2 regions of the Burkholderia sp. AU33423 genome follow, and region 1 is predicted to be linked to the other one. Evidence: riboswitches for the same ligand, from Rfam matches in the RefSeq annotation. Region 1 holds a riboswitch; the other holds the start of a gene.
The links. A riboswitch is a leader RNA that binds a small molecule or an ion and turns the genes downstream of it on or off. The one in region 1 is predicted to bind thiamine pyrophosphate.
Positions count from the first base shown of each region.

Region 2: linked by a shared signal. The riboswitch ahead of thiC (phosphomethylpyrimidine synthase ThiC) and the one ahead of CFB50_RS01935 (FAD-dependent oxidoreductase) in region 1 are both predicted to bind thiamine pyrophosphate.

Region 1 is NZ_NKFH01000003.1:74,978-83,972, forward strand. Features, by position in the region: gene CFB50_RS01910 (D-amino acid dehydrogenase) at 1-969, opposite strand, end outside; gene CFB50_RS01915 (MFS transporter) at 995-2,257, opposite strand; gene CFB50_RS01920 (SDR family NAD(P)-dependent oxidoreductase) at 2,493-3,269, opposite strand; gene CFB50_RS01925 (ABC transporter ATP-binding protein/permease) at 3,266-5,035, opposite strand; TPP riboswitch at 5,305-5,428, shown strand; gene CFB50_RS01935 (FAD-dependent oxidoreductase) at 5,654-6,790, shown strand; gene thiS (sulfur carrier protein ThiS) at 6,823-7,020, shown strand; gene CFB50_RS01945 (thiazole synthase) at 7,070-7,885, shown strand; gene thiE (thiamine phosphate synthase) at 7,882-8,995, shown strand, end outside.
Region 2 is NZ_NKFH01000004.1:798,161-807,155, reverse strand. Features, by position in the region: gene CFB50_RS06425 (molybdopterin-dependent oxidoreductase) at 1-74, opposite strand, end outside; gene CFB50_RS06420 (cytochrome b/b6 domain-containing protein) at 104-736, opposite strand; gene CFB50_RS06415 (pentapeptide MXKDX repeat protein) at 829-1,104, opposite strand; TPP riboswitch at 1,377-1,493, shown strand; gene thiC (phosphomethylpyrimidine synthase ThiC) at 1,618-3,549, shown strand; gene CFB50_RS06405 (glycine zipper 2TM domain-containing protein) at 3,789-4,001, shown strand; gene CFB50_RS06400 (hypothetical protein) at 4,221-4,475, shown strand; gene CFB50_RS06395 (DMT family transporter) at 4,628-5,554, shown strand; gene CFB50_RS06390 (sensor domain-containing phosphodiesterase) at 6,013-7,293, shown strand; gene arfB (alternative ribosome rescue aminoacyl-tRNA hydrolase ArfB) at 7,351-7,755, opposite strand; gene CFB50_RS06380 (AAA family ATPase) at 7,752-8,995, opposite strand, start outside.

The DNA of each region.
Region 1 (8,995 bases):
CGTGATCGCCGTCTTCAGCGATTCGTCCATCAGCGCGGCGTGCGGCGATTTTTCGTCGTCGACGACGGCGAGCGTCGCCGAGTAGCCCTTCACCGGATACAGCGGCACGTCGATGCCGTGCGGCCGCAGCAGGCCGGCGCTGTCGACGCCGAGCGCGACGACGAGCGCATCGGCGGCGAGCCGCACGTCGCGGCGCTTGCCGCCGGGGTTCGATGAATGCGGATTCGGTCCGCCATCCTCGTCGCCGTTGCCGACGATCCGCACGCCGCGCACCCGGCCGGCTTCAACGTCGAGCGCCCGCGCTGCCGTGCGAAAGCGGAACGTCACGCCGTTGGTTTCACACAGTGCTCGCAGTTCGCGCGTGAAGCGTGCGCAGTCGCCGGCTTCGTCGTCGGGTAGGTAGATGCCGCCGACGGGCGCCTGCCGCGCCCAGCGCAAGCCCGGCTCGATCGCCGTGCAACCGGCCGCGTCGAGTTCGCGAAACGCGATGCCGGCGTCGCGCAGCACCTTCAGCGCGGGCTGAACCAGCTCGACGTCGAATGCGCCGCGCAGCAGTTGCAGGTAGCCGCGGCTCGCGCCGTAGTCGAACGGATGGCTGTCGCGAAACGCATGCAGGCACGCGCGGCTGTAATACGCGATGCGCTGCATCCGCTGCTTGTTCATACGGAACCGCTCGAACTTGCATTCGCGCAGCCAGCGCGCGATCCAGCGCCACTGCGCGGCGTCGAGCGTCGGCCGGAAGATCAGCGGCGAAGCGGGCTTGAACAGGTACTTGAGGATCTTGCCGGGCATCCCGGGCGCGGCCCACGGCGTCACGTAGCCGGGAGCGATCACGCCCGCGTTGCCGAGGCTCGTCGCCTGCGCGACATCGGCTTCGCGTTCGATCACGGTGACGTCGCAGCCTGCTTCGCGCAGGTGCCAGGCCGTGGTGACGCCGATCACGCCGGCGCCGAGAACGATCACGTGCATGCGGTTTCCCGAACGAAGAGGCCGCTCACGACGCGACGGCCGGATCGTCGACGAGCGACTTGCCGCGCGTTTCCGGCAGCACGAGCGCGGCGACGATCACGAGCAGGTAGCCGCCGCCCGCGACGAGGCCGATCGCTTTCACGAGCGACATCGACTGCGACAGCGCGCCGACGAGGATCGGGAAGAACGAGCCGAGCCCGCGGCCGAGGTTGTAGCAGAAGCCCTGGCCCGAACCGCGGATCGCGCCCGGATACAGCTCCGACAGATAAGCCCCGACGCCCGCGAAGATCCCCTGCACGACGATGCCGAGCGGGAAGCCGAGCAGCAGCATCGCGGTGTCGGTGATCGGCAGCATCGTGTACGCCATGCCGAGCGAGAACGAGCCGATCGCGAACAGGACGAACGACGCGCGGCGGCCGAGCCGGTCGGACAGGATCGCGCCGACCACGTAGCCGACGAACGAGCCGACGATCAGCACGACGAGATAGCCGCTCGTGTTGAACACCGACAGGTGGCGGACGGTTTTCAGGTAGGTGGGCAGCCACGTCGTGATCGCGTAGTAGCCGCCGAGCATCCCGGTGCACAGCGCGCTGCCGAACAGCGTCGCGCGCAGGTGCGGCGGCGAGAAGATCTCGAGGAAGTGGCCCGACACGCGGCCTTCGTCGCGCGCGCGGCGGGTGGCCGTGTAGATGTCGGGATCGCTGACGTTGCGGCGGATGTACAGGATCCACAGCGCGGGCAAGATGCCGATCCAGAAGCACGCGCGCCATGCGACCTGCTCGGGCAGCAGCGCGAAGAACGCCCAGTAGAGGATCGCGGCCGCGCCCCAGCCGAACGACCAGCTGCTTTGCACGGTGCCGACCGCCTTCCCGCGATGCTCGGGCGAGCGGATCGTCTCGGCCATCATGATCGTCACGACCGACCATTCGCCGCCGAAGCCGAAGCCCTGCAGCGTGCGCGTCGCGAGCAGCTGCCAGAACGAATGAGTGAAGCCGGACAGGCAGGTGAACAGCGCGAACGTCGCAATGGTCCACTGCAGTACGCGCACGCGGCCGTAGCGGTCGGCGAGGATGCCGGCGACCCAGCCGCCGAGCGCCGACGAGATCAGCGAGCTCGTCGCGATCATCCCGGCCTCGCTCTTCGTCATGCCCCAGGTGGCGATCAGCGTCGGAATCAGGAACGAATAGATCATGAAGTCGAACGCATCGACCGCGTAGCCGCCGAACCCGGCGTATAGCGTCCTGCGCTCGCGCGTCGACAGTTCGCTGAACCACTGGAATGCCTGCATGCTTGCCGCCCCCTCTTTTGTCTCGTCTCGTGCTCTGCCGTCTGGCGGCTATTTTACGGGCGGGATGCGGGGTGCCAAAAAGGTGAGTGCCGGTGCGTGGCGGCGCGGTGAGCGGTGAGGGCGATGGGCGTTCGTCCGGGGAACGCGTGATGGCCGATCCGATCGCGCCTGGGCGACAGGCAGGCCCGGGCAACGGTGACGGTCCACGCGCCGGCACGGCGCGCAGGCACATGCTTCAGAGCGTCAGGCCACCGTCGACATGCACGACCTGCCCGGTGATCTGCCGCGCGGCGTCCGACAGCAGGAACGCAATCAGCGCGGCGACGTCGTCGGGTTCGGCGATCCGGCCGAGCGGTGTCGCCTGTTCGGCCTGCGCCCATGCGGCGGCATTGCCGGCGCTCGGCCCGTGGTCCTTGCGCGTGAAGCCCGGCGCGACCGCGTTGACGGTGATGCCGCGCGCGGCGAATTCGGCGGCGGCGGTGCGCACCAGCGATTCGAGCGCGGCCTTCGCTGCGGCGGTGGCCGCGAACGGCGCATCGGCGCGGTAGCGGTGCGCAACGAACGAACTGACCGCGACGATCCGCGGCGCAACCGACGCTTCGAGCAGCGGCCGCGCGCGGCCCGCGAGCGCGGAGAACGCGCCGGGCATCGCCGCGAAGGCGGACGCGAGCGCGTCCGCGGACAGACCGGAAAAGGATTGCCGGGCGGCGAAGCCCGCGTTGGCGACCAGGTGATCGAGCCCGCCGAAGCGTGACGCGGTTGCTTCGACGAGCGACGCGGCGACGCCCGGCTCGCCGAGATCGCCGGTGAGCGTGACGCACTCCGCGCCGGCCGCCGTGCACGCGTGAGCCACTTCGGTGAGCCGGGCGCGCGCCGCGTCGTCCGCGCCGCGCGCGTGCAGGGCCAGCGCCATGCCGGGCGCCGCGAGCTGCCGCGCGAGCGCCGCGCCGATCCCCGAACCCGCGCCGGTGATCAGCGCAATTCGTGCGATGTGCGCGGCGCGTGCGCTCAAGCCGCGACCTTGTCGCTGTCGTTCACGCGCTCGACGTTGATCGTGCCGACGTGGAACGCGGCCAGCGATTCGCGGTGCGCGATGCTGACGATCGCGGCCTTCGGCAGCCGTTCGGCGAACAGGTGGTACAGACGCGCTTCGTTGTCGGCGTCGAGCGCGCTCGTCGCTTCGTCGAGGAACAGGAAGTCGGGCTTGTGCAGCAGCACGCGTGCGCCGGCCAGGCGTTGCTGCTCGCCGGGCGACAGCACGCGGGTCCAGTGCGCGGTCTCGTCGAGGCGGTCGACGTAATCCTCGAGGCGGCATGCGCGCAGCGCGTCGCGGCAGGCTTCGTCGCTGAACGCGTCGGCCGTCGCCGGATAGGTGAGCGCGGCCTTCAGCGTGCCGATCGGCAAGTAGCTCGTCTGCGGCACGAACATCATCCGCGCGCCGACCGGCGCGTCGATCGCGCCGTCGCCGAATGGCCACAGGCCCGCGAGCGCGCGCATGAACGTGCTCTTGCCGGAACCCGACTTGCCGATCACGAGCCAGCGCGAGCCGGGCTCGATCGTGACGCTGCCGATGTTCGCGAGCGCGTTGCCGTTCGGCAGCGCGAGCTTGAGCGACGACGTCGACAGCTTCGCGCCGTCGACGTAGTGCAGGTTGATGCCGCCGTGCTCGGTCGCGGGCGACAGGCTTTCCTTCAGGTGCGACGTGCCCATCACGCGCTTGAATTCGCGCAGACGGTTGACGGTGGCGCGCCATTCGACGAGGGTCGAGTAACTGTTGATGAACCACGAGAACGAATCGCTGACGGTGCCGAACGCGGACGAGATCTGCATCAGCACGCCGAACGAGAACGCACCCGCGAAATAGCGCGGCGCGGCGACGACGAGCGGGAAGATGATCGCGATCTGCCCGTAGAAGCTCAGCACGAACGTGAGCCGCTTCGTGTACTTCATCACGCGCCACCAGTTGTCGCGGATGCGCATGAAGAGGCTTTGCGCGTTGCCGGTCTCGGTCTTCTCGCCGTCGTAGAACGCGATCTGCTCGGCGTTCTCGCGCACGCGGATCAGCCCGAAGCGGAAGTCGGCCTCGACGCGCTGCTGCTGGTAATTGATCGACACGAGCGGATGGCCGACCTTCTGGATGATCAGTGAGCCGACCACCGCGTACAGCGCGGCCGCCCACACCATGTAGCCGGGGATCGCGATCGGCGTCGCGCCGAGCGAAATCGTCAGCGCGCCGGCGAGCGACCACAGGATCGTGATGAACGACACGAGCGTGACGACCGTCGACAGCAGGTCGAGCGACAGCGCGAGCGTGGTCGTCGCGAACGACTGGAGATCGTCGGTGATCCGCTGGTCGGGGTTGTCGGCGAGGCGGTCACGTTCGATCCGGTAGAACGCGCGATCGCCGAGCCACTGGCCGAGAAAGCGGTCGGTGAGCCACTGGCGCCAGCGGAAGCCGAGCATCTGCCGCAGATAGCGGCCGTACACGGCGAGGATGATGAAGGCGAACGCGAGCGCGGAGAACTGCATCAGCAGGTTCGGGAAGTCGTGGACGTCCTTCGACTGCAGCGCGTTGTAGAACTCCGCGTTCCACTTGTTGAGCCGGACGTTGATCCAGACCACGCAGAGGTTGATCGCGATGATCGTGACCAGCAGGCCCCATGCGATTTTCCATTCGGACGATACCCAGTAGGGCTTGATGAGGCTCCATGCGGATACCGGGCGCTCGTCCTGCGGCGCGTCGGAGGCGGAGCGGACGGGATCGATCGATTGGGTCATGTGCTTCCTGATGAGTAGCCGGCGCGCGGGCCGGGCGAAGCCGGGCGCGCGCCGCGATACGGCATGCCGGGACGCGGCGCCGACTGACGGCGGGCGTCCGGATGGTCGCCCGCGCGTCTTAAACGGCACTTAAGGCCGGCGGTGACGCGGCAACCGGCCGCTCGCGCGGCCGGCCTGCGGGCATTGTGCCAGAGCGGCGCGGCACGACGGCGAATTTGCCGCAAGGGGGACAGTTTGCGGCGCTTTCCGCTTTTATGGTCTAATGGCCGACGACGAAACAGGGGTGCTTCGTGGCGCGGCCGGCAGATGTTCCGGGCAGCGCGATGAGGCTGAGAAAGACCCTTCGCACCCGATCCGGGTAATACCGGCGAGGGAAGTTTCTGATCCCGCCGGGTCGCGCTGGCTGCCATCCCACATGGTCAGCGCCCTTGTCCCGCCCGGCCGGCCTTTGCTGCCGGTTTCGTCCTTTTGGGTACGCGCTTTGCGCGTTACGGAAGGAATGATGACCGCACAATCTTCAGTCTTTTGCATGGTTCCCGGTCCGATGCCGCGTGCGTTCGCGCGCGGCGGCGCGTGCGCGTCGACGCTCGTCGTGCGTGCTCGCGCGGAGGGCGCGCGATGAACGCCCGGGATTTCCGACCCGATTTCGCGGTGCTCGGCGGCGGCCTCGTCGGCCGCCTGATCGCCTGGCGGCTCGCCGGCGACGGGCATCGCGTCGCGCTTTACGAGCGCGGCGGCCCGGACGGCGAACAGTCGGCTGCGTGGATCGCGGCCGCGATGCTCGCGCCGCTCGCGGAAGCCGCGAGCGCGGAGCTGCTGATCACCGAGCTGGGCGCCGCGTCGCTCGCGCGCTGGCCGCAGTGGCTCGCGGAACTGCCCGAACCCGTCTTCTTCCAGCATCACGGCACGCTCGTCGTCTGGCATCACGCCGATCGCGCGGAGGCGCCGCTGTTCGAGCGGCGCGTGCGCGCGAACGCGCCGGCCGACCTGTTCGACCGCGGTTTCGTGACGCTCGCCGGCGCGCAGGTCGACGCGGCCGAGCCGGTGCTCGCGGGCCGCTTCGCGCGCGGCCTGCTGCTGCCGAACGAAGGCCAGCTCGACAATCGCCAGGCGCTGCGTGCGCTCGCGGCCGGCCTCGTCGAACGCGGCGTCGACCTGCACTGGCACGTCACCGTCGACGATGCGAACCTGCCCGCGGCGCATTTCACGATCGATTGCCGCGGGCTCGGCGCGAAACCCGCGCTGCCCGCGTTGCGCGGCATCCGCGGCGAAGTCGCGCGCGTGCGCGCGCCCGGCATCGGGCTCACCCGGCCCGTGCGGCTGCTGCATCCGCGCTACCCGCTGTACATCGCGCCGAAGCAGGACGATCTCTATGTGATCGGCGCGACCGAGGTGGAGGGCGAGGACATGTCGCCCGTCAGCGTGCGCTCCGCGCTCGAACTGCTGAGCGCGGCGTTCTCCGTGCATCCGGCGTTCGGCGAGGCGCGCATCCTCGAACTCAATGCGCAGTGCCGGCCGACGCTGCCCGATCATCGCCCGGCGGTGATCTGGGACGGCGCGTCGACGCTCGCCGTGAACGGCCTGTACCGGCACGGCTTCATGATCGCGCCGGAAGTCGCGCACGCGGCAGTCGCGGTCGCCGAAGCCGCGCTCGGCGGCGCGTTCGGCGACGCCGATGCATTCGCCGGGTGGCGCGACGCCGAGCGCTGGCCGACGCTCCTTCATCACCGCAACGACGCGCGCCAGCCGGCCTGACGCGCGCTGCCGATCGAATTCGACGAAGCCTCATGGATATCCAGATCAACCAACAGAACCTGACGCTGCCCGACGGCGCAACGGTGGCCGACGCGCTCGCCGCGTACGGCGCGCGTCCGCCGTACGCGGTCGCGCTGAACGGCAACTTCGTCGCGCGCACGCAGCACGCGGCGCGTGCACTCGCGGCGGGCGACAAGCTCGACGTCGTGCACCCGGTCGCGGGCGGCTGAGCGCCGCCGCGTTGTTCACGCTTCGTCCCCGCTCTTTCAGGAAAACGACATGACGTCCCTCACTTCCGCCGACGCGTTGACGCTGTACGGTGAAACCTTCGCAAGCCGCGTGCTGCTCGGCACGTCGCGCTATCCGTCGCTGCAGTCGCTGTCCGATTCGATCGCCGCGTCGCGGCCGGGGATGGTGACGGTCGCGTTGCGCCGCCAGATGACGGGCGGCACGGCCGAAGCCGGCTTCTTCGACCTGCTCAAGCGCCACGCGGTGCCGCTGCTGCCGAACACGGCCGGCTGCCAGACCGTCGCCGAAGCCGTGACGACCGCCCACATGGCGCGCGAGGTCTTCGGCACCGACTGGATCAAGCTTGAACTGATCGGCGACGACTACACGCTGCAGCCCGACCCGGTCGGCCTGATCGAAGCGGCCGCGCAACTGGTCAAGGACGGTTTCAAGGTGCTGCCGTACTGCACCGAGGATCTGGTGATCGGCCGGCGCCTGCTCGACGTCGGCTGCGAGGCGCTGATGCCGTGGGGCGCGCCGATCGGCACGGGCAAGGGCGTCGTGAACCCGTACGGCCTGCGCGTGCTGCGCGAGCGGCTGCCGGACGTGCCGTTGATCGTCGACGCGGGGCTCGGCGTGCCGTCGCATGCATGCCAGGTGATGGAGTGGGGCTTCGACGGCGTGTTGCTGAACACCGCCGTGTCGCAGGCCACGCACCCCGAAATCATGGCGCGCGCGTTTGCGCAGGGCGTCGAGGCCGGCCGTGCCGCGTATCTCGCCGGGCCGATGGATGCGCGCGAGACCGCGCATGCGAGCACGCCGGTCGTCGGGATGCCGTTCTGGCACCAGGACGGAGGCGGCGCATGAGCGCGCGTTTCGCCGATGCATTCTGGCCGCCGGCCGACGAACTGGCCGAAGCGGCCGAACGGATTCGCGCGCGGCTCGGCGACTGGCCGGGCGGGGCGGCGCCGTGGCGGCTCTGCGTCGCGGTGCCCGATTTGCCGGCCGATGGCGACGTGCTGATCGTCTCGGCTGGCGACCGCGCCGCGCAGGCGCGCGCGTCGGCCGCGTCCCGGCCCGCGGCGCCGGGCGCGGTCGCGATCGAATTCGACGAGCAGGGCGCGGTACTGCACACGGCGGGCGCGCGTTACGCGCTCGACGCCGCGCATCCGCTCGGGGACGACTGGATCGCCGCGCTCGCGGCGTTCCTCGATTGCGGCTTTGCGCCGATCGACGCGCTGGTGCTGGCGCTGGCCTGGCGCGACGGCGATGAAACCCGCGCCGCCGATGCGTGGCCGGTCGACGCCGCGCGGTTCCCGCGGGTCGCCGGGCTGCCGGCCGCGCCCGAACCTGCGTTCGCGCCGTGCCCCGCGCAACTCGGCCTGTATCCGGTCGTGCCGGACGCCGAATGGGTCGAGCGCGTGCTCGATTGCGGCGTGCGGACCGTGCAGCTGCGTGTGAAAGGCGCGACGCCGGACACCTTGCGGCGGGAAATCGCCCGCGCGGTCGCGGCCGGACGTCGCTATCCCGATGCACGCGTGTTCATCAACGATCACTGGCAGATCGCTGCAGAAGAGGGGGCGTACGGCGTTCATCTGGGCCAGGAAGATCTCGAAACGGCCGATCTGGCCGCGATCGCGCGCGCGGGCCTGCGGCTCGGACTTTCGAGCCACGGTTATTACGAAATGTTGCGGGCATTGCACGAACGCCCGAGCTATCTCGCGCTCGGCCCCGTGTACGCGACCGCGACCAAGGCCGTTGCTGCGCCGCCACAGGGCCTCGCGCGGATCACCCGCTATGCGCGCTTCGCGGGCACCCAGGCGCCGCTCGTCGCGATCGGCGGGGTGGGGCTCGACGCGCTGCCGGCCGTACTGGCAACGGGCGTCGGCAGTGTCGCGGTGGTCAGTGCGGTGACGGGCGCGACCGACTATCGGGCCGCCATTGCTGCGTTGCAGCAATGCTTTCCCGGACAATTTG
Region 2 (8,995 bases), on a different contig from region 1:
CGCACGTCGAGTTCGAGCGACTTCCGGTCGAGCGTCCAGCGCGAACCGTCGCGCTTGTATTCGGATTCCGACATGATGATTTCCTTCACCCGAAGTTGACGGGTCAGCGCCCGCGCAGCATCGCGAGCAGCGAGCGAGGCACCAGCAGCGCCATCGCGACATGAACGACAATGAATGCGACGAGCAGCGACATCGCCCAGAAGTGCACGACACGCGCGTTGTCGTAGCCGCCGAACAGTTCGCGCAGCAGCGGGAATTGCACGGATTTCCAGATCGTGAGCCCCGACAGCACCAGCACGACGAGATCGACGATCGCGGTCAGGTAGGCGGCACGCTGCACCGCGTTGTAGACGCTCAGGTCGGCGTGCGACAGCCGCCCGCCCAGCGCGGCACGGACGTCGCGCCAGATCGACGCCGGCGTGACGGGCAGCATCTTGCGCGCGAGGCGCCCCGTCGCGATCGACATCGTCAGGTAGAACAGCCCGTTGAAGACGAGCAGCCACATCGCCGCGAAATGCCATTGCAGCGCGCCGCCGAGCCAGCCGCCGATCGTGATCCCGTGCGGGAACGTGAACGGCGGATAGATCGGCGACGCGTCGTAGATGCGCCAGCCGGACAGCACCATCAGGATCGCCGCGAGCGCGTTGAGCCAGTGGCTCGCGCGCACCCACAGCGGATGGATGGGGCGCGCGGGCGGCGTGGCGACCGCGCGCCCGGTGGCGGGAACGGTTTGCATGATGAAGACTCCCGGTATGAGTCAACGGGACGGGACGAGATGCGCGCGGCCGCCGTGCGACGCACGCGCCGGCCGCGCCGCGTCCGCTTCCGTCAGTTCGACGGCGCCATCTTGTCGCCCGACGGCTTGCCCATCTCGTCGTGCGACATCTCGTCCTTCTTCATCGCGCCTTTCTTCATTGCATGCTTCTTCATGCCGTCCTTCTTCATCGCGTCGTGGCCCATTGCATCCTTGGCCATCGCGTCGTGGCCCATCGCATCCTTCGACATCGACGAACCCGGCTGCGAAGTCGCGTCGTTCTGCGCATACGCGCCCGTGGCGATCGTGGCGAATGCGGCGACGCAAGCGGCAATCAGTACTTTTTTCATGACATCTCTCCAAAACAACATGGGTTTAAGGAGCCGAATAGACGGACGACGTCGCGGGAAATGACAGCCGCTGCGAAAATTTTTTTTGAGGTTGCGCGAAAGCGCGTCATGCTGCACCGCTTTGCCGTGGCCGGCCAAGCCGGGAGGCCATGCGGCGGCGACGCGCGCTGCCATTTCGACGGGCCATCGCACCGCCCGCCATGCTGCGGCCGCACCGGGGCAGCCGATCCTCTCCCGGTTGAAACCGCCGCCAAGCCAGTGTATCGTGTGCGCTGCTAACGCGGGGGTCCTGCAATGCGCCCGGTCAAACAACCGGCATTGCGGGTGAGAAATACCCTTTGAACCTGATCTGGATAATGCCAGCGCAGGGAAGCGTACGGATTTCGCCGCCATCCTTCTGACGAAATCCGCCGCCTCACCAAGCCTCGTCTCCTGCTTAGCTCGAGCCCCACATACGTCAAGGGCTCCGGGCAAGCGCCGAAGCGCCTGTCCGGCGCTCACACAGGAGATTGCATGAACGCCAATCCGAAGTTTCTGTCCGCCGACGCTCATGTCGACGCCGCGGCCGTCGCCCCGCTGCCGAATTCCCGCAAGGTTTATGTCACCGGCTCCCAGCCCGACATCCGCGTGCCGATGCGTGAAATCACGCAGGCCGACACGCCGACCGGCTTCGGCGGCGAAAAGAATCCGCCGATCTACGTGTACGACACGTCGGGCCCCTACACCGATCCGGACGCGAAGATCGACATCCGTGCGGGCCTGGCCCCGCTGCGCCAGGGCTGGATCGAGGCGCGCGGCGACACTGAAGTGCTCGACGGCCTGTCGAGCCAGTACGGCCTCGAGCGCGCGGCCGACCCGGCCACCGCCGACCTGCGGTTCCCGGGCCTGCACCGCAACCCGCGCCGCGCCCAGGCCGGCAAGAACGTCACGCAGATGCACTACGCGCGTCAGGGCATCATCACGCCGGAAATGGAATACATCGCGATCCGCGAGAACCAGCGCCGCGCCGAGTACCTCGAGAGCCTGAAAGCGAGCGGCCCGAACGGCGCGAAGCTCGCCGCGATGATGGGCCGCCAGCACCCGGGCCAGGCGTTCGGCGCAGCAGCCTTCGGCGCGAACGCGCCGGCCGAGATCACGCCGGAATTCGTGCGCTCGGAAGTGGCGTGCGGCCGCGCGATCATCCCCGCGAACATCAACCACCCGGAATCCGAGCCGATGATCATCGGCCGCAACTTCCTCGTGAAGATCAACGCGAACATCGGCAACTCGGCCGTCACGTCGTCGATCGGCGAGGAAGTCGACAAGATGACGTGGGCGATCCGCTGGGGCGGCGACACGGTGATGGACCTGTCGACCGGCAAGCACATCCACGAAACGCGCGAGTGGATCATCCGCAACAGCCCGGTGCCGATCGGCACGGTGCCGATCTACCAGGCGCTGGAAAAGGTCAACGGCAAGGCCGAGGATCTCACCTGGGAAATCTTCCGCGACACGCTGATCGAACAGGCCGAGCAAGGCGTCGACTACTTCACGATCCATGCGGGCGTGCGCCTGCAGTACGTGCCGCTCACCGCGAACCGGATGACCGGCATCGTGTCGCGCGGCGGCTCGATCATGGCGAAGTGGTGCCTCGCGCACCACAAGGAAAGCTTCCTGTACGAACACTTCGAAGAGATCTGCGAGATCATGAAGGCGTACGACGTGAGCTTCTCGCTCGGCGACGGCCTGCGCCCCGGCTCGATCTACGACGCGAACGACGAAGCGCAGCTCGGCGAGCTGAAGACGCTCGGCGAGCTCACGCAGATCGCGTGGAAGCACGACGTGCAGGTGATGATCGAAGGCCCCGGCCACGTGCCGATGCAGCTGATCAAGGAGAACATGGATCTCCAGCTCGACTGGTGCAAGGAAGCGCCGTTCTACACGCTCGGGCCGCTGACCACCGACATCGCACCGGGCTACGACCACATCACGTCCGGCATCGGCGCCGCGATGATCGGCTGGTTCGGCACCGCGATGCTCTGCTACGTGACGCCGAAGGAGCACCTGGGCCTGCCGAACAAGGACGACGTGAAGGAAGGCATCATCACGTACAAGCTCGCCGCGCACGCCGCCGATCTCGCGAAGGGCCACCCGGGCGCGCAGGTGCGCGACAACGCACTGTCGAAGGCGCGCTTCGAGTTCCGCTGGGAAGACCAGTTCAACATCGGCCTCGATCCGGACAAGGCGCGCGAATTCCATGACGAAACACTGCCGAAGGATTCCGCCAAGGTCGCGCACTTCTGCTCGATGTGCGGCCCGCACTTCTGCTCGATGAAGATCACGCAGGACGTGCGCGAGTTCGCGGCGCAGCAGGGTGTGTCGGAAACCGAAGCGCTGAAAAAGGGGATGGAAGTGAAGGCGGTCGAGTTCGTCAAGACCGGCGCCGAAATCTATCACCGTCAGTAAGCGAATACGCGCTCCGGCGCTCCCCGCCGGATCGCCTCGCCAGGCACGAAGCCCGCTTTCGAGCGGGCTTTTTTGCGCATGCGGCGTGCCTGCCGGCCCATGCGAAACAATTGATTACGAAACCGCGCGAGCCTTAACAAGTCCTTACAGCAGCAGCGCGGGACGGCGCGTAGATTGGGGACATGCGCGGCCGCCAGCCGGTCGTGCGCCTTCCGTTCACTACCACAAGGACAACGATCATGAATTCGATTCGGCGTTTTGGGGTATACGCGCTCCTCGTCGCGACAGTAGCCAGCCTGTCGGCCTGCGATTCGATGTCGCGACGCCAGCGTGATACGGCAATCGGTGCGGGTGTCGGCGGCGTCGCCGGCGCGGCGATCGGCGGTAACGCGCTGTCGACGCTGGGCGGCGCGGCGGCTGGCGGCATCATCGGTAACCAGGTCGGCAAGTAAGCAGTCCGACATCGGCCGGCGGGGCGTCGTCGCCCCGCCGCAGGCCGCGCGGTTCAACGGCGTTTCCGCGGTGCGGAAGCGCCGTTTTCGTCTGTCGCGCCGCAACAGGCGCGGCCGCTCCACCCGGAAATGATCGGTTACCGTTTCTCATACCGTGTCATCGGTACTCGGCCTAAGCTTCAGGCATCTGCCGATAGCCGGCTCCGCCGGAGACACATCATGAACAGGACCTTCGTCGCCGCGGCACTTGCCTGCACGACGCTTGCCGGCTGCTATTACCCATACGGGTACTATCCGGGCGGCTATTACACGGCGGCGCCGGTGCCGGTACAGCCCGCGCCCGTATATGTCGATCCGGCCCCCGCCTACTACTATCCGGCGCCGGCCTATGCGCCCGCATGGGGCGGTTATTGGGGCCCGGCGCTGTCGCTCAATTTCGGCTTCGGCGGACGCGGCGGCTGGCGCCATCACTGATCTGATCGGCCGCGCCGCGCGTGGCGGGGCGTCCGCCGCCCAGCGGCAAACCGGCGAAATTGCCGTTTCTTGTCGTTTCATCCGATCATGAAACGACGGGGCGGTAACGCGGTGTAAGATTCCCCGCATCCCGTCCCCGCCCTCGCCGATCGATGTCACCCAAGAACGCTTTCCTGCTGACCGTGCTCGCCGCCCTGTGGGGCGCGTCCTTCCTGTTCATCCGAGTCGGCGTGGTCGATTTCGGCGTCGCGCCGCTGATGGCGTTGCGGGTGGGCATCGGCGCGCTGTTTCTCGCCGGCTTCGCGCTGACGCGCTTCAAACCCGCCGATCTCGGCGCCCGGCTGCGCCGTCATGCGTGGCCGTTGTTCGTCGTCGGCGCACTGAACTCGGGCATTCCGTTCTGCCTGTTCGCGTTCGCCGAACTGACGTTGTCGGCCGGCCTGACGTCGGTGATCAACGCGACGACGCCGCTCTGGGGCGCGCTCGTGGCCTACCTGTGGCTGAAGGACAAGCTGTCGCTGCCGCGCGCGCTCGGCCTCGTGATCGGTTTCGCCGGCGTGCTCACGCTCGTGTGGAACCAGATCGCGAATGCGCACGGCGAAACGGGCGCCGCCGCGACCGCCCTCGCCGCCGTCGCGGCGCTCGGTGCGACGCTGCTGTACGGCATCGCGGCCAACTACACGAAACGCAAGTTGACCGGCGTCGATCCGCTCGTCAACGCGACCGGCAGCATGATCGGCTCGACCCTCCTGCTGCTGCCGTTCGCGATCGCCACCTGGCCGGCCGCGCCGGTCAGCGCGCACGCGTGGGGCTCGGTGCTCGCCCTGGGCGTCGCCTGCACGGGCATCGCGTATTTCATCTTCTTCCACCTGATCGCGCACATCGGCCCGGCGCGAGCGATTACCGTGACGTTCGTGATCCCCGTGTTCGGCCTGCTGTGGGGCGCGCTGTTCCTCGGCGAACACGTGTCGGCCGTGATGATCGAAGGCTGCGCGATCGTGCTCGTCGGCACCGCGCTCGCGACCGGCGTGATCAAGCGGATTCCCGGGATCCGGCCGCGCAGCGGCGAAGCGACCTGACGATTCATTCAGGTGCACGCGCCGCCATCGTTCCGGCCGTGATGCCTGACGACCGGACGCCGACCGTTCATCGCCGCGCCGCGGAGGGTGCGGCAGCGCGACCGGCATTCCTCTGACGGCGACCTTCGCTCGCCTTTTGCCGGCCGCCAGGATTTCCCGCCTCGCATGCCATGCCATGCCATGCCATGCCACCGGATTGTCATGTGCGGCGGCGACGCCCGACGCTACGCGGCGGTCATGCGCGGCGCGCATGCGAGCGGCGCCGGCCGCAGTTGCATTCCCGCGTGCGTCTGGAGTTTCCCTGATACGCGAGCGGCCGCGTTCCCGTTACACTCCGAACACTTACCCGCAGAAGGCGGTCTCGATGTCCCACGTCCTTTCGCGTCCGCCGGCGCGTACGACTGCTTCAGCGTGGCGGCGCGCTGCCGTTCCGCCGCGCACTCCCGGGCACCGGTGACATGAAGCCCGCCCGCGACCTCTCGCTCGACTCCCTGCTCGAAAGCCTCACGCCGACGCCCGGCGGCTGGGTCGCCACCTATCGCACCACGACGTTGCGCAGCGTGTTCCAGCCCGTGCTGTCGATCACGCACAAGCGGGTCGTCGGTTACGAAGCGCTGCTGCGCGTCGTCGATTCGAACGGCGCACTGATCTCGCCCACCGCGCTGTTCGACAAGACGCGCGCCGACGCCGACGCGCTGCTGCTCGACCGGCTCGCGCGCTGCCTGCATACGGCCAACTTCGTCGCGCAGGGCATCGGCGACGGCTGGCTGTTCCTGAACGTCACGCCGCGCGTGCTCGACTCGGGCCTCGTGCAGCGCGAATTCGTCGAGGCGCTTTGCCGGCATTTCTCGCTGCCGCCGAACCGCATCGTGCTGGAAGTCATCGAACAGCCGGCACGCGACGAAGCCGCGCTCGCCCGCACGATCGACATGATCCAGCATCGCGACTTCCTGATCGCGATCGACGACTTCGGCACGGGATTCTCGAACTTCGACCGCGTGTGGCGCGCGCGACCCGATATCGTCAAGCTCGATCGCTCGCTTGTCGTACGCTCGACCGGTTCGGCCGACGATCGCCGCATCATGCATCACCTCGTGTCGATGCTGCATCAGGCCGGCGCGATGGTGCTCGCCGAGGGGGTCGAGAGCGACGACTCGCTGCAGGCGCTGATGGAAGCCGATATCGATTTCGTGCAGGGTTTTCAGTTCGGCCAGCCCGATGCATCGATCGCACATGCCAGCGCGGCAGCACCCGCGATGCTCGACGCCGCGTGGCAGCGCTTCATCGCGCGCCGGCATGCGCCGGTCGTCGCCGAGCAGCCGGGCTTCGACGCGATCGAGCGGCTCGTGCTGTCCGGCGCGGCGGCGTTTTCCGCAAGCGGCAACCTGCAGGACGCCGCGCAGCGCGTGTTCGCGGTGCCGGCCGCGCGCCGCGTGTTCGTCACCGACGAAACCGGCGAGCAGTTCCTGCCGTCGATCGGCGCGCGCGCCGACGACGGCCAGGCGGGCTTCACCCGCCTCTCGCCACTCTTCCCGGAAACCCACAGCAACTGGTCGCGGCGCCCGTATTTCCAGCGCGCGATCGCCGCGCCCGGACGCGTCGCGCTGATGGGCCCGCACTTCTCGTTGACGGAAGGCCGCGACTGCTACACAGCCGCCGTCGCGATCCGCGCGCAGAGCCGGCTGGTCGTGTTCTGCGTCGACTTCGTGCTCGACAGCGCCGGGACCGTGATGCGCTAGCCGGCACGACGGTGGGCAAACGACGCGCGCGCCAGTCGTTCACCCCTCATCGATTCGTCAGTCGATCACCTTCCCTCTCCCCGACTTCACCACGCTGCGGCGCGACTTGTGCTCGAGCCGCCGCTCCTTCGACGCACGCGTCGGCCGCGTGGCGACCCGCGCACGCGGCGTGAATGCCACGCCGCTGATCAACGCATCGAGTCGCGCCAGCGCGGCTTCGCGGTTCTTTTCCTGGGTGCGATATTCCTGCGACTTGATCACGACGATGCCGTCGCGCGTGATGCGCTGGTCGGACAGGGCGAGGAGCCGCTCCTTGATGACGGGCGGCAACGACGACGCGCGGATATCGAAGCGCAGGTGGATCGCGCTCGATACCTTGTTCACGTTCTGGCCGCCCGCGCCCTGCGCGCGCACGGCCGTCCATTCGACTTCGGCCGGATCGAGCGTATAGCGGATCATCATCGCGAAGCCTCCCCGCGGCGCCGTGCCAGCGCCTCGTCGACGCGTGCCGCGAGCCCCGAATCGCGTTGCGTACGCGTCGCGACCGCCTGCGCCAGCACGCGCCGCGGCCCGATCACCTGCACACGTGTGCGGGCACGCGTGACGGCCGTATAGACGAGTTCACGCGTGAGCACGCGGCCGAACGACGCCGGCAGCACGAGCGCGGCTTCGTCGAATTCCGAGCCCTGCGATTTGTGGACCGTCAGCGCGAACGCGGTTTCGTGCGGCGGCAGCGCGGCCGGCGATACCGCGCGCGCGGTGCCGTCCGCACGCCTGAACCACACGCGCAGCACACCGTGCGCGTCGGGCAGCGCAATGCCGATATCGCCGTTGAACAGCCCGAGCGCATAGTCGTTGCGCGTCACCATGATCGGCCGCCCCGTGAACCAGTGCGCGCCGACCGCCAGCGGCACCCGCGCCGCGTGGCGCACGTGCGCGGCCACGAGCGCATTGACGTGCTCCGCACCGCGCAAGCCGCTGCGAGTTGCGCACAGGATCCGGAACCGGTTGAGCGCGTCGAACAGCGGCAGCGGATCGGGCACCGGCGCGGCCAGCGTGTCGCACAACGCGTCGAGGTAAGCACCGAAGCGCCGCGCGAGCCGCTCGACCGTCGACGACGCGAGCGACTCGCCCGCATCGTCGTGGAATGATGCGGCAGCCGAATCGTCGGCGGGCAGCGCGTCGAGCGCGGCCTGCACGTCGCCGCTGCGGATCGCGAGCGACAGCCGCCCGATCGGCGAATCGAGACCGAAGCGGTAATTGCGTTCGAGCCAGACCACGCAGTCGGCGAGCGGTGCGGGTGCGGGCGTGGCTGGCGCGGCGGCCGTTTCGTCCGGCAATATCGAAGTGATCGACGCAAGCGCCGCGTCTCCCGCGTCGAACGGCGGCAGCTCGACGGCGTCGAGCCACGCAAGTTCGTCGACCTCGATCCACGCAGGGGCGTCGCCTGTCGCGCCAGCCTCACCAGGCTCACCGGTTTCGGTCAGCACCGGACCTGCGGCCGGCGGCGGCGCGACGCTGGTCGTCGAAACTTCGTGATCCTGCGGTTCGTCGTCGAAGAGCGATGCCTGTCGCTCATCGACTTTCCGTCGCGACGCCGGTTTGCGCGTAGCGGCCGCGGCAGGCGCCGGCGGCCGGACCGCGGCGGAAACCGGATCTGCAGCCGGAATCGCTGCGGTCGCGGCTTCATCCTGCACCGGCA